One region of the Lysinibacillus sp. NPDC058147 genome, then DNA from elsewhere that is predicted to be linked to it. Evidence: riboswitches for the same ligand, from Rfam matches in the RefSeq annotation. Region 1 holds a riboswitch; each other region holds the start of a gene.
What was found. A riboswitch is a leader RNA that binds a small molecule or an ion and turns the genes downstream of it on or off. The one in region 1 is predicted to bind thiamine pyrophosphate.
Positions count from the first base shown of each region.

Region 2: another riboswitch for thiamine pyrophosphate. It lies ahead of thiM (hydroxyethylthiazole kinase); the one in region 1 lies ahead of thiT (energy-coupled thiamine transporter ThiT).
Region 3: another riboswitch for thiamine pyrophosphate. It lies ahead of thiW (energy coupling factor transporter S component ThiW); the one in region 1 lies ahead of thiT (energy-coupled thiamine transporter ThiT).
Region 4: another riboswitch for thiamine pyrophosphate. It lies ahead of thiC (phosphomethylpyrimidine synthase ThiC); the one in region 1 lies ahead of thiT (energy-coupled thiamine transporter ThiT).

Region 1 covers NZ_JBHVUJ010000009.1:39,679-42,871, reverse strand. Annotated here, with positions in the region: gene ACFVT8_RS20885 (AAA family ATPase) at 1-755, shown strand, start outside; gene ACFVT8_RS20880 (magnetosome magnetite crystal formation protein family) at 961-1,296, opposite strand; TPP riboswitch at 1,421-1,529, shown strand; gene thiT (energy-coupled thiamine transporter ThiT) at 1,660-2,220, shown strand; gene map (type I methionyl aminopeptidase) at 2,787-3,193, shown strand, end outside.
Region 2 covers NZ_JBHVUJ010000001.1:168,506-171,698, forward strand. Annotated here, with positions in the region: gene thiD (bifunctional hydroxymethylpyrimidine kinase/phosphomethylpyrimidine kinase) at 1-554, opposite strand, end outside; gene thiM (hydroxyethylthiazole kinase) at 554-1,309, opposite strand; TPP riboswitch at 1,397-1,495, opposite strand; gene mbcS (acyl-CoA synthetase MbcS) at 1,734-3,193, shown strand, end outside.
Region 3 covers NZ_JBHVUJ010000003.1:503,709-506,901, reverse strand. Annotated here, with positions in the region: gene ACFVT8_RS11950 (hypothetical protein) at 35-358, shown strand; gene ACFVT8_RS11945 (EVE domain-containing protein) at 375-821, shown strand; gene thiW (energy coupling factor transporter S component ThiW) at 893-1,393, opposite strand; TPP riboswitch at 1,688-1,795, opposite strand; gene ACFVT8_RS11935 (MFS transporter) at 2,054-3,193, opposite strand, start outside.
Region 4 covers NZ_JBHVUJ010000010.1:16,604-19,796, reverse strand. Annotated here, with positions in the region: gene ACFVT8_RS21330 (AEC family transporter) at 1-855, shown strand, start outside; TPP riboswitch at 1,311-1,425, shown strand; gene thiC (phosphomethylpyrimidine synthase ThiC) at 1,750-3,193, shown strand, end outside.

The DNA.
Region 1 (3,193 bases):
AGGTACAAATTACTGAGGGAGAGAAGCATCTTAAAGGACAAGAGAAGCAAGATTTAACGGCCATGGAAGAAAAGTTAGAAATGCTTCGTGTCACATATGAGGAAGCCTTTAAAGTATTGCAACAAATGGAAGGATTTGCAAAGGCTTGTGTAGACTTTATCAAAAAAGTTGAGGAGACCGAACAGGAGATTCGCTTACTTGAAAAAGAGGCGGGACGAGTGAAGGAACTATATGCAATGTTAAATGGACAGAATGCTAAAAAGCTGTCCTTTGAGCGTTATATTCAAATCAATTATTTAGATAAAATTACAGAGGCAGCGAATGTCCGGCTTTATCATTTATCTAACGGTCAATTTGAGCTCCGACGTTCAGACCGCTTAGAAAAGCATGCCAAGCAAAGTGGGCTTGGACTAGATGTGTATGATGCTTATACGGATCAATTACGGGATGTGAAAACATTATCAGGGGGAGAAAAATTTAATGCGTCTTTAAGTCTTGCCCTTGGTATGGCAGATGTCATTCAAAGTTTTCAAGGTAATATCCGTATTGAAACGATGTTTATTGATGAGGGCTTTGGTTCTCTCGATGAAGAAGCGTTAAATAAGGCAATTGATACGCTAATTGATTTACAAGATTCTGGACGCATGATTGGAGTCATTTCACATGTTGCAGAGTTAAAAGCTACAATGCCCGCTGTGTTGCATGTCGAAAAAACAATGAACGGTCATAGTCAAACATATTTTGAAGTGAAATAACAAAGAGGCGTATCTCCGCTATATGGAAATACGCCTTTTTGTTATTTTTTAGTTACGTTAGAATTTGTTCCTTTTTTTGCCGCGATTACTTTTTTGACAATCGGGATAACGATAGGTGCTAATTTTACAGCGGTTTTAACAACTTTAGATACTTTCACAAAATAACAGCTCCTTAAGTACTATCTGTGCAAGGTTGAAATAAAACTTATCGGATTACGCGAACAGCTTGAATAATATTCCAGATAACGACTCCTAATGAAACGAGAATGTAAATTGCGAATGAAGCAAACCAAATGATAAGAAAAGTATTACTATCTGAATTAAAGTCAAAATTGGTGCTGAATGATAAAGTTGAGAAAATAAAGACTGCAAATAATATAATTCCGAATGCGACTGGGATTAAATGTGATATTAGTGCCCGAATAGAGTGACTCTTTACGTCACTATCTTTTGAAACAAAGTAAACGACTAATGGCACAATAAAGGGTGCGAATAAAATACTGAGATAACTAAAGGCAGATAAAATTTTTTGGTTCTCCATAGTTGTACCTCCTTTTTTAATATTTACGCATGAAAAACAGTAAAGTTTCAAAAAATAATGTGGAAGAGGTTGTAATCGAAACGGTGTTTGCGTAAAATGAGGTTGTTCAAATAAATTAAGATGTAACGACCACAAGGGGAGCTGATGATGTCAGCTGAGACTGGGCACGTAATGCCTTGACTCTTCGAACCTGTAAGTTAACACTTGCGTAGGGATTGTGGATAGAAACCGACACTTTTACGATGTGAGGCTCTGTCCTGGCATCGTTTTTTATCTTTATTGATGCCAGATAGGGACATATTTTGCCAACTGATTTCTATTCCTGCTCTTGTATCCTACATCGGAACAAAGGAGAGAATAATAATGGACAAAAAAAGACTTTTAATGCTTGTGGAGATTGCGATATTCGCAGCGATTGGCCTTGTACTCGATCAGGTTTCCTTTAAAGTATGGGCACAAGGTGGCTCTGTTAGTCTAGTGATGGTGCCAATAATTTTAATAGCATTTCGCTGGGGCCTTATTCCAGGTCTGACAACGGGTTTACTCATTGGTGTTATGCAAACAATGTTTGGCGCCTATATTATACATTGGCTACAAGGATTACTTGATTATGGTGTTGCCTTTACAGTAGTAGGCTTGGCAGCTGTTGTTCGCCGACCAGTGCTCGATGCTGCCAAAGTTTTAAACAAAAAGAAAATGGCACTTTATATTATTGTAGGAACTGTATTAGCGGGCTTTTTACGTTATGCAGCACATACCATTGCGGGCGCTGTATTTTTCTCAGAGTATGCTGGCGAACAAAATGCGTGGATTTATTCAATTATCTATAATGGAACATATATGCTACCAGCAACAATTTTAACAGCAATTGTCGGTGTTTTGCTATTTACGGCAGCACCTCAATTAATGCAACGAAAATCATAATTAGTATGCCCTTCACGTGAGTGGAGGGTTTTATTATTTAGTTAGGCGTGGCATTTGTTGAAGAGTATGCACTGTATATAAGTTGATTGGAGTGGAGGCTGGGCGACTCCTTGGGGATCAGCAATAGAGGAACGAAGGCTAAAACCATCACGTCCTGTGATAACGCCTTCGTGACCAACATCGTGTAGGCCTAAGCGGCTCATCGGACGCCCCCAGGAAGCTTTGCTCTGTGCGAAAGCGAAGCGACAGCGGCAAATGTTTTATCTGTGCGAAAGCGAAGCGACAGCGGCAAATGTTTTATCTGTGCGAAAGCGAAGCGACAGCAACAAATGTTTTATCTGCGCGAAAGCGAAGCGACAGCGGCAAATGTTTTCTGTAGCGAAAGCAAAGCGACAGCTACAAAGCTCCCAGCAGGAACGGAAATCAACCCCACGGCATGGGGATGAGCCTGTTTTTCAGCACTTTACAATTTATGATGGCATATAATATTTAAAGCGTTTAGCGTTTTTTGTATAAAAAGTTATGTTATATTAATGAATAGACATTAGATGAAAGGGACGTTAAAAATGATTGTAAAAACGCAAGAAGAGATTGAAGCTTTTAAAAAAATCGGCCGTATTTGTGCTGAAATTCGTGAAGCAATGAAGGCTGCTACAAAACCAGGTGTAACAACACTTGAATTAGATGAAATTGCAGGTCGTATGTTTGCTGAAGCAGGAGCGATTTCTGGACCTAAAGGGGAATATGATTTCCCAGGATACACATGTATTAGTGTAAATGAGGAAGTCGCACACGGTATTCCAGGTAAGCGTGTGATTAACGAGGGAGATATCGTGAATATAGATGTATCTGGGTCACTTAATGGCTACTTTGCTGATACGGGCATTTCATTTGTAGTTGGTGAAGGCTATGAGGATAAAGAAAAGCTATGTCGCGTAGCAAAAAGTGCTTTCGACCGTGCGATGACAAAAGT
Region 2 (3,193 bases), on a different contig from region 1:
TAATCAGTAGCATAACATTTATCCTCTAAATGACCTCCTTTAATAATGACGCATTGAACGCCCATTTGTAATAAGACTTGAGCTGCTTCTTTAATATCAGCTAAAGAATTGATGGTCCTTCCAGAAAGGGTTTCTGCCTCAGGAATGTTCGGTGTTATGACTGTTGCTAAAGGTAGCAAACAACTGCGTAAAGCCTCAATTGCTTCTTGCTGTAATAAACTTTCTCCACCTTTTGCTATCATGACAGGATCGACAATAAGCGGAATATTTATTTCAGCTAAAATTTGTGCAATTGATTGGATTATTTCAGAGGAAAACAGCATTCCGGTTTTAACGGCGCTTATTGAAAAATCCTCGACTAGCGCTTGAAGTTGTTTCTCAACAAAACTAACTTCAATTGGAAATACATCCGATACACCAAGTGTATTCTGAGCAGTTAAAGCTGTAATAACAGACGTTCCAAACACTTTTAATTCCTGAAATGTTTTTAAATCAGCCTGTATTCCTGCACCGCCACCACTATCAGAACCAGCAATTGTCATTACAATATTCATCATTGTTCACCATCCTTGGAAATACGATGTAGTTCATTCAATACTGCAATTTGAAAATCGCCAATGTATGGAGTAGAAGAAGCGGCTTGCTCTGCCACTTTTTTATAAAGTGATAACGTTTCTACCAATTGATCAAATGGTTTATTTCCTGCGACGTAGGATGCACAACAAATTGCACTCAATAAGCAACCTGTTCCAGTAACTTCTGTCATTTGGGAATTTCCACCTGTAACCCATTGCTGGTGTTCACCATCAGTAATAAAATCCTTTTCACCGGTCACAATAACAATACAATCGTAGAGTTGAGCTACTTTTTGTGCCTCAACTTCTAAAGAAATGGAACCACTACCACTATCTACACCTTTTTGTTGCCATTCTATATCGGCTATAGCTGCAAGCTCTCCGGTATTACAACGAATTGCCGCAAAATTTATTTCCTCGAGTAATTGTTGTACCGTTTGTTTCCGGTAAGTCGTTGCACCTGCAGCAACGGGATCTAAAACAACGGGAATGCCAAGAGTATTTGCTTTTTTTCCAGCAAGTAACATTGATTCTTTCATTCGTTCATTAAGGGTACCGATATTGATCAATAATCCTGAGGCAATTGCGACCATTTCTTCAACTTCATGACTGTCATCAGCCATAACTGGAGAAGCGCCTATTGCTAATAAGCCATTTGCTTGAAAATTAGCCACAACATAATTAGTAATGCAATGAATAAGTGGATTTTGTTTACGGATAGTATGAAATACCATTTTTAGTCCTCCTTGTTGGATGGACGTAAGCGTGCAAAAAAGGCTCTTTTTCGTGTAAAAAAACACGCAAAAGAGCCTTTCATCAGTAAATAGATGTATATTGCTCCCTACGTCAGTATTAACTAACAGGTTCAAAGGGTCAGGTTTTACCTTCTCAACTCTAAATGAGTCCCCCTGCAATCATGCTTTTAGTTGTCCAAAATGTACCATATTATTCGTTCGTGTTCAATAGGGAGTTTTTATCTGTGCGAAAGCGAAGCGACAGTACCCATTACACCAAGATGAAATTGATAGAAGCAATACGTGACTGATGCCATATAGCAGAGCATGATAGTTGTCACGACTTTAATGAATTAGAGCGAATTCCATTGAAAATGATAAAAATTGAGTTTTATAATGAGCGTAACAAAAGGGGGCACTTGCCATGAAAAGAGAAGATTTAATCGCACCAGAATGGTATAACATTTCTGAGGAAATTGAAAAATATGCACAGGATTCTACGAAAAATGCATTAGTAGTTTATAACGAAAATGAAGAAATTCAATATATAACATATACAGCTTTACTTGAAAAGGCGAATCAGGCAGCACATGTATTTACATCTCAAGGTTTAAAAAAAGGTGATGTTATTTTAGTCATGGTGCCGAGATCAGTTGAAGCGTATATCGTCTATATTGCTGCCTTAAAGGCAGGTTTAACCATTATACCTAGCTCAGAAATGCTGAGAACGAAGGATATTGAATATCGAATCAATCATGCCAATGCAAAAGGTGTTATTGCATTTGAGCCTTATATTGAGCAGTTCGATAATGTGGGGAATTTACAAGAAATACAGCAATTTGTCATTGGTCATGCACATGGATCTTGGCAAGCATTGCTTGAAAAAATGGAAAACCAACCAACAACCTATATTAGTTCTACACCAACTAAGAGTACAGACATTGCATTTTTAGCATATACGAGTGGTACAACAGGCAATCCGAAGGCAGCGGTACATACACATGGCTGGGGCTACGCGCACTTACGAACTACTGCACCAAACTGGTTAGGTGTCCAAGAAGGTGATATGGTTTGGGCTACAGCGGCTCCTGGTTGGCAAAAATGGATTTGGAGTCCGTTCCTTGCTACTCTAGGAAGTGGTGCAACAGCATTTGTTTACAAAGGTCACTTCGATGCGGCAACATACCTTGCACTGCTTGAAAAATTCAATATTAATATTCTGTGCTGCACGCCAACCGAATATCGATTTATGGCGAGCCTTGAAAATTTACGAGATTTCAATTTAAGTACAATACGTCAGGCTGTGTCAGCGGGTGAACCTTTAAATAGTGAAGTGATAAAAATATTTTCCGATGCCTTTAACTTACAAGTACGAGATGGTTATGGACAAACAGAGAATACATTACTTGTTGGTACAATGGTTGGGATGGAAGCTAAAATGGGCTCAATGGGAACACCTACTCCAGGTAATACTGTTGAAATTATCAATGATCTTGGAAATCCTGTTGCAATCGGAGAAGTTGGAGATATTGCTGTACACTGTGAAACACCCGCATTATTTAAAAAATATTTAAACGATCCGGAGCGTACAAATTTACAATTTAGAGGTGAATGGTACATTACCGGAGATCGTGCATATAAAGATGAAGATGGCTATTTTTGGTTTGAAGGACGTGGGGATGATGTCATTATATCGTCTGGCTATACGATTGGCCCATTTGAGGTAGAAGATGCGTTATTGAAACATCCGGCAGTAAAAGAAACTGCCGTTGTCGCAAGTCCAGATGCAGTTCGTGGAAATGTAGTAAAGGCATTTGTTGTACTATCTGATGGAGAAGTTGGAGATGAAGCGCTTATTAAAAAACTACAAAGCCATGTAAAAAC
Region 3 (3,193 bases), on a different contig from region 1:
GGTTATTAATAAAAAAGAAAGAGAGTGATGACAGATGAAAGCAGTAGAGGTTATGAAGGAGTATTTGAAAAGAGCGCAAGAAGAGGGTCAGGATTTATCTGACATGTATGCGGATCATGGAGAATTAAAAAATTTTAAAGGTGAAATTTTTAAAGGAAGAAAAGAACTACAAAACTTTTACATGTCACCGATGCCGAAAGGATTTAAGTTAACTATCCAAAATATTGAAGGCGATGAAATAGAATGTGTTGCTATCATTTCGACTACTTGGGATGGTTTGCCAAAACCAGTGATTTTAGAAGAAAAATTGATTCTTGAAAATGGAAAAATAAAATTGTTTACGATGTTCCCTAAATAAAAGGAGAGCTCTTCCTATGACTGAAAGAGACACAAAATATTGGATAGGCGTGGCATCTCTCAATCATGTGCAAAAAGGGGTTGAGGGAGGATTCAGCCAGCTATGCCACGGCAAAGAAAGACCTTTGAAACGAATGACAAAAGGAGATTGGATTATTTATTATTCTCCTAAAAAAAGTCTAGATGGTAATGATCCTGTACGAGCATTTACTGCAATTGGAAGAGTAAAAGACGAGCAAATATACGAGTTCCAAATGGCAGAAAATTTTATTCCTTTTCGAAGAGATATAGACTTTTATAAAGATGCAAAAGCTGTGCCAATAAAAAAGATCTTAGATTACTTAGAATTTGTAGAAGACAAATCGAAATATGGCTATAAATTCAGATTCGGTCATTTTGAAATAAGCAAAAAAGACTTTTTATTAATTGCTCATGAAATGGGATTACCATTGAAGTATGGGTGAATTAGGTTGGAACAAAAAACGTTACTTTCTTAATTAATGAAAGTAACGTTTTTCAAATGCTGTAAATCAAGCTATTTAAGCATAGCGCTAAGGTTAGTTACAAATGCTGTTTTACGCAAATTGCTGGCAACAACAATGCCTAAGATAGCACCAATAGTACTTGAGGTTAAGAAGGCTGGCATGAAAAATAAAGCAGCAACAGATGTCCCCATTAATAAATGTGCGTAAGGTACTGCAATAAGTGAGGCAATGATACCTGTACCAAACATTTCACCGACACCTGCTAACCACATTTTGCCGCTATATTTATAGGCAAGAGCTGCACATAAAGCACCAATAACACTGCCAGGTATAGCTAATAATGAGCCTGTGCCTGTTAAAATACGAATAATGGCTGTGACAAAGGCGATCATAACAGTAGGCACTGGTCCAAGAATGATAGCACCGATAACATTAATGGCATGCTGGACAGGGTAGGCACGCGCAATTCCCGTTGGTATTGAAACGAAGGTAGAACCTGCTACGGCAATTGCTACTAACAAGGCCATGATTGTTAATTTTCGAATTGACATAATTTCCACTCCTTTGAAATGTGAATTTAATAGTTATCGCTGGTAGACTAGGGTTCCACCGCTTAAAGTAAGAGAATCGCCGCTAAACTGGGGAGTTCCGCCGCTAAAAGTGAGAGAACCGCCGCTAAACTGGGGAGTTCCGCCGCTAAAAGTGAGAGAACCGCCGCTAAACTGGGGAGTTCCGCCGCCAAAAGTGAGAGAATCGCCGCTAAACTGGGGGAGTTCCGCCGCTAAAGCGTAAAAAAAGCCGCTTCCTAAAAACAATAGGAAGCGGCCCTGCATTTACATAACAAAAAGCAAGTGTCGCCACTTCCCTCCGCTAGTGTGAACTAGATCAGGTTCAAAGGGTCTGTATATGACCATATACGTCTCAGCCTTTTAAAGACTCCCCTAGTGGTAATTAAATTAACTTCTTTCAGCAGTAGTCTTCCACCTTTATAGGTGGTGAGATGAATGCTGGTTTTAAGTTGCTTTTCAGCAGGTATCCATACATCCGCTGAAATAAGTAAAGCCTCCGGCGGATGTCACGGATTTTGAAAGGAATGAATTGTGCGGGCACAATTCAAAATCCGGACGCAATTACGCCAAGGCGAAATTGATTTGTTGTTTTTCTCATAAATAATGTAGCATACTACTAAAATTAGTCAATAACTTTTCAGACTAATTTGTATCAGGATGCATAAGATGTGGTGCTTTTTTCATTGTCCAAATAAGGGCAAGGAAGAAGCAAGCCATTAAAATAATAGACCCGAAAATATAAGGACTGTTCATATTCCAATCGAATAATACACCTGCTAAAGCTGGACCAATCATATTACCAAGACTCATATACGCATTATTTAGACCAGCTGCATAGCCTTGCTCATTTTCAGCAAGCTTTGATATCAGTGTGTTGACAGCTGGGCGAATCAATGTCGTAGCTGTAGAGAAGATTGTCGCTACAATTAAAATAAGTGCAAAGCCAGATGCGAATAATATTAAGAAAATCGAAACGGCTGCAATAAATAAATTGACTAACACTACTTTCATTTCGCCGAAGCGATTAAACAGTGGTGTAATAACAAACATCTGTACAACAACACCAAAAGCGCCACCCATAACTAATATAATGGCGATATCAGTAGGGGTGTAATTAAACTTTTCTGTAACAAATAATGATAATGTTGTTTGGAAGTTAGCAATCCCGAAAGAGAATACAAGCATGATAATTAGCATGACAAAATAAGGCATACGGACTGAACGTGCCATCTGCTTTGCAAGATTATCCTGCTTCTGCGCTTTTTTCGCAGTGTTCGGTTTTGTAGCAGGTAATAAAAAGAACGATAGAATAGCCGCTAAGATAGCTGCACATCCAGCAGTATAAAATGGAAAATGCAAACTAACTTTTGAGAGGAATCCACCGATACCTGGTCCAATCATAAAACCAAAGGACATTGCTGCCCCTAGCATACCCATACCTTTTCCTCGTTCCTCATACGTTGTGACGTCAGCCACAAAAGCCATTATAGGAGGAGCTACAAATGCAGAACCAAGACCACCTAAAAAGCGTGCCAAGAAGAGCATCCACACATCTGTAGAAAGCCCGAAACCAATTTGTGCAAGTCCTGTTACGATAAGACCGAAAATAATGAGATTTTTTCGACCGTATTGATCCGATAGATTCCCAGCGATAGGAGAAAATACGAATTGTGCAAAGGCGAACGTTGCAATCAACATACCAAGTACTTGTCCTGCAGCACCAAATAGTTTTAAATAATCAGGCATGACAGGAATAATAATTCCGATACTCCCCATTGCGAT
Region 4 (3,193 bases), on a different contig from region 1:
CAAAAGAAATTTCGCTTTAATTTAAAGGCGTTATCTCAACTTATTACATATTGCTTTATGCCAGCGGCTGTTTTTGTGAATATATATGAAACGAGTATAGAGCTGACTGTACTTGGAGAAGTTGCGTTATTTATTTTACTCTTTATCGGAAGCCAAATGGTGCTTAGTCACTTTCTAGCAAAGGGACTCGGCTTAGTAAAAACTGAGGCAGCAGTTTTTAAAAATAGTGTTGTCCTAATTAATTCGGGTAACTATGGTATTCCGGTTGCACAAATGATTTTCGTGACCCAGCCGATTGGAGTAGCAATTCAGGTTATTCTCGTAATATTTCAAAATATGACGACCTATACTTACGGCTTGTACAATTTAATTTCTTCAGCAAAATCGGGCATGTCTATTGTGAAAGACTTCCTCAAAATGCCTATTATTCATGCACTTATTATTGGTGTAGCAATGAACTATTTTAATATCGCTATTCCGCAGTTTGTAAGAATTCCGATAGACCATGTGGCAGATGGCTTTATCGCTGTAGCATTAATAACTTTAGGGGCACAACTATCACAGCTTGAAATTAAATCCATGTTCAATAAGATGGTATTCATTAGCTGTTTTACACGACTAGTCATAGGACCAGCCGTAGCATTGCTGATCATTTATGTGCTTGGCCTTGACGGTGTCGTAGCACAGTCACTTTTTATAGCTAGTTCGTTCCCGACATCACGAAATAGTTCTAGTCTAGCATTAGAATATGACGTAGAATCGGCAACAGCTGCACAAACAGTATTATTTTCAACGATTGTGAGCTGCATTACAGTGACGATTGTGATTTATGTAGCAGAACTGTTGTTTACCTAACAGTTTGGTGCTATTCAGAATAAAAGATAGGGTGGAAAGCTTTTCAGAGGTTGGTAGCTTTTCTTCTGATTAAAAGCTAGGGATTTATATTTCTTAAAACAAGATATAAGTTGATTGGGGTGGAGGCTGGGCGACTCCTCGGGGATCAGCAATAGAGGAACGAAGGCTAAAAGCATCACATCCTGTGATAACGCCTTCGTGACCAACATCGTGTTGGCCCGAGACCCTGGAGCGAGCATCGCGAGTGAAGCGGCTCATCGGACGACCCCAGGAAGCTCTGCTCTGCGCGAAAGCGAAGCGTCAGCGGCAAATGTTTTCTGTAGCGAAAGCAAAGCGACAGCTACAAAGCGTCCAGCCGGAACGGAAATCAACCACACGTTATGAGGTAAGTTAAAAATAATAAAATGTAGCTTCCATCTCTTAGCAATATCTGCTAAACTAGCATCAAACTTAATAGCATTAACTAGGGGAGTCTGATGAGTCAGGCTGAGAGGGAAACGCATAGAGGTTTCTTGACCCTTTGGACCTGATCTGGCTCATACCAGCGTGGGAAAGTTAACCTTTATTGCACTCTTTGTTATTTGCAATAACTAAACCTTTACATTCTTAGCCGGATCCAAAAAATTTTTTGGATTCGGTTTTTTGTCTTCATTCAGCAGAAGACTCCTATCTTTGCAGGTGATGAGATGTATGCGGTTAAGCTTCCTAACTAGTAGGTGCCCAAACGCCTGCTGAATGAAGACAAGCCTCCGGCGGATGTCACGGATTTTAAAAGGAATGAATTGTGCGGGCACAATTCAAAATCCGAACGCAATTACGCCAAGGCGAAATTGATTTTTGTTGGGTGAGCTAGATTCGGTCCTTGTATAAAAGTAAAAGGGAGCGAAGTAGTTTATGACAACAGTTAGCGACAAGAATATTACGATTATGTCAAGTTTTGAAGGAAGTAAAAAAGTTTACGTAGAAGGATCTCGACCAGATATTTTAGTGCCAATGCGTGAAATTGCTCTAAGTCCAACGACAGGAAGCTTTGGTGAAGAGGAAAATGCACCAGTACGTGTTTATGATACGAGTGGCCCGTACACTGATCCTGCATATAAGGTGGATATTACGAAAGGATTGCCAGTTTTATGTAGTGAATGGATCAAAGAACGAGGTGATGTTGAAGAGTACGAAGGTCGTACTATCAAGCCAGAAGATAATGGATTCCGCAAAGCTGATGATCCGCGAATGAATGAAAATGTTTTTCCGGATTTATCTAGAAAGCCTTTGCGTGCGAAGAAAGGTAAAAATGTAACACAGCTTCACTATGCACGAAAGGGAATTATTACTCCAGAAATGGAATTTGTAGCAATACGCGAAAATATGGACCCGGAATTTGTGCGCTCAGAGATCGCGGCAGGACGTGCTATTTTGCCATCTAATATTAATCACCCTGAGGCTGAGCCGATGATTATTGGACGTAACTTCCACGTGAAAATTAACGCTAATATTGGAAATTCAGCGGTATCATCCTCTATTGCAGAAGAGGTAGAAAAAATGACGTGGGCTACACGTTGGGGTGCTGATAACATTATGGATTTATCTACTGGTAAGCATATTCATACGACACGTGAATGGATTATCCGTAACGCTGCGGTGCCAGTGGGGACAGTGCCGATTTATCAAGCGCTAGAAAAAGTAAATGGTGTGGCAGAGGATTTAACGTGGGAGGTGTATCGTGATACATTAATTGAACAGGCTGAGCAAGGTGTTGATTACTTCACGATTCATGCAGGGGTATTGCTACGCTATGTACCATTAACGGCTAATCGTGTAACAGGCATAGTGTCTCGAGGAGGCTCAATTATGGCGCAGTGGTGTTTATATCACCATCAAGAGAGCTTCTTATATACTCATTTTGAAGAAATCTGCGAAATTATGAAAACCTATGATGTTGCCTTCTCTTTAGGTGATGGTTTACGTCCAGGTTCTATTGCAGATGCAAATGATGAGGCTCAGTTTGCGGAGCTAGAAACGCTAGGGGAGTTAACGCAAATCGCCTGGAAGCATGATGTACAGGTGATGGTGGAAGGACCAGGTCATGTACCAATGCATCTTATTAAAGAAAATATGGATAAGCAGTTAGAGGTGTGTAAGGAAGCGCCTTTCTATACTTTAGGGCCGCTAACAACAGATATCGCGCCTGGCTACGACCATATTACATCGGCCATCGGTGCTGCGATGATCGGTTGGTATGGTACAGCAATGCTATGTTATGTGACGCCTAAAGAGCATCTCGGTTTACCAAATCGTGAGGATGTTCGTGTAGGGGTTATTACGTATAAAATTGCTGCAC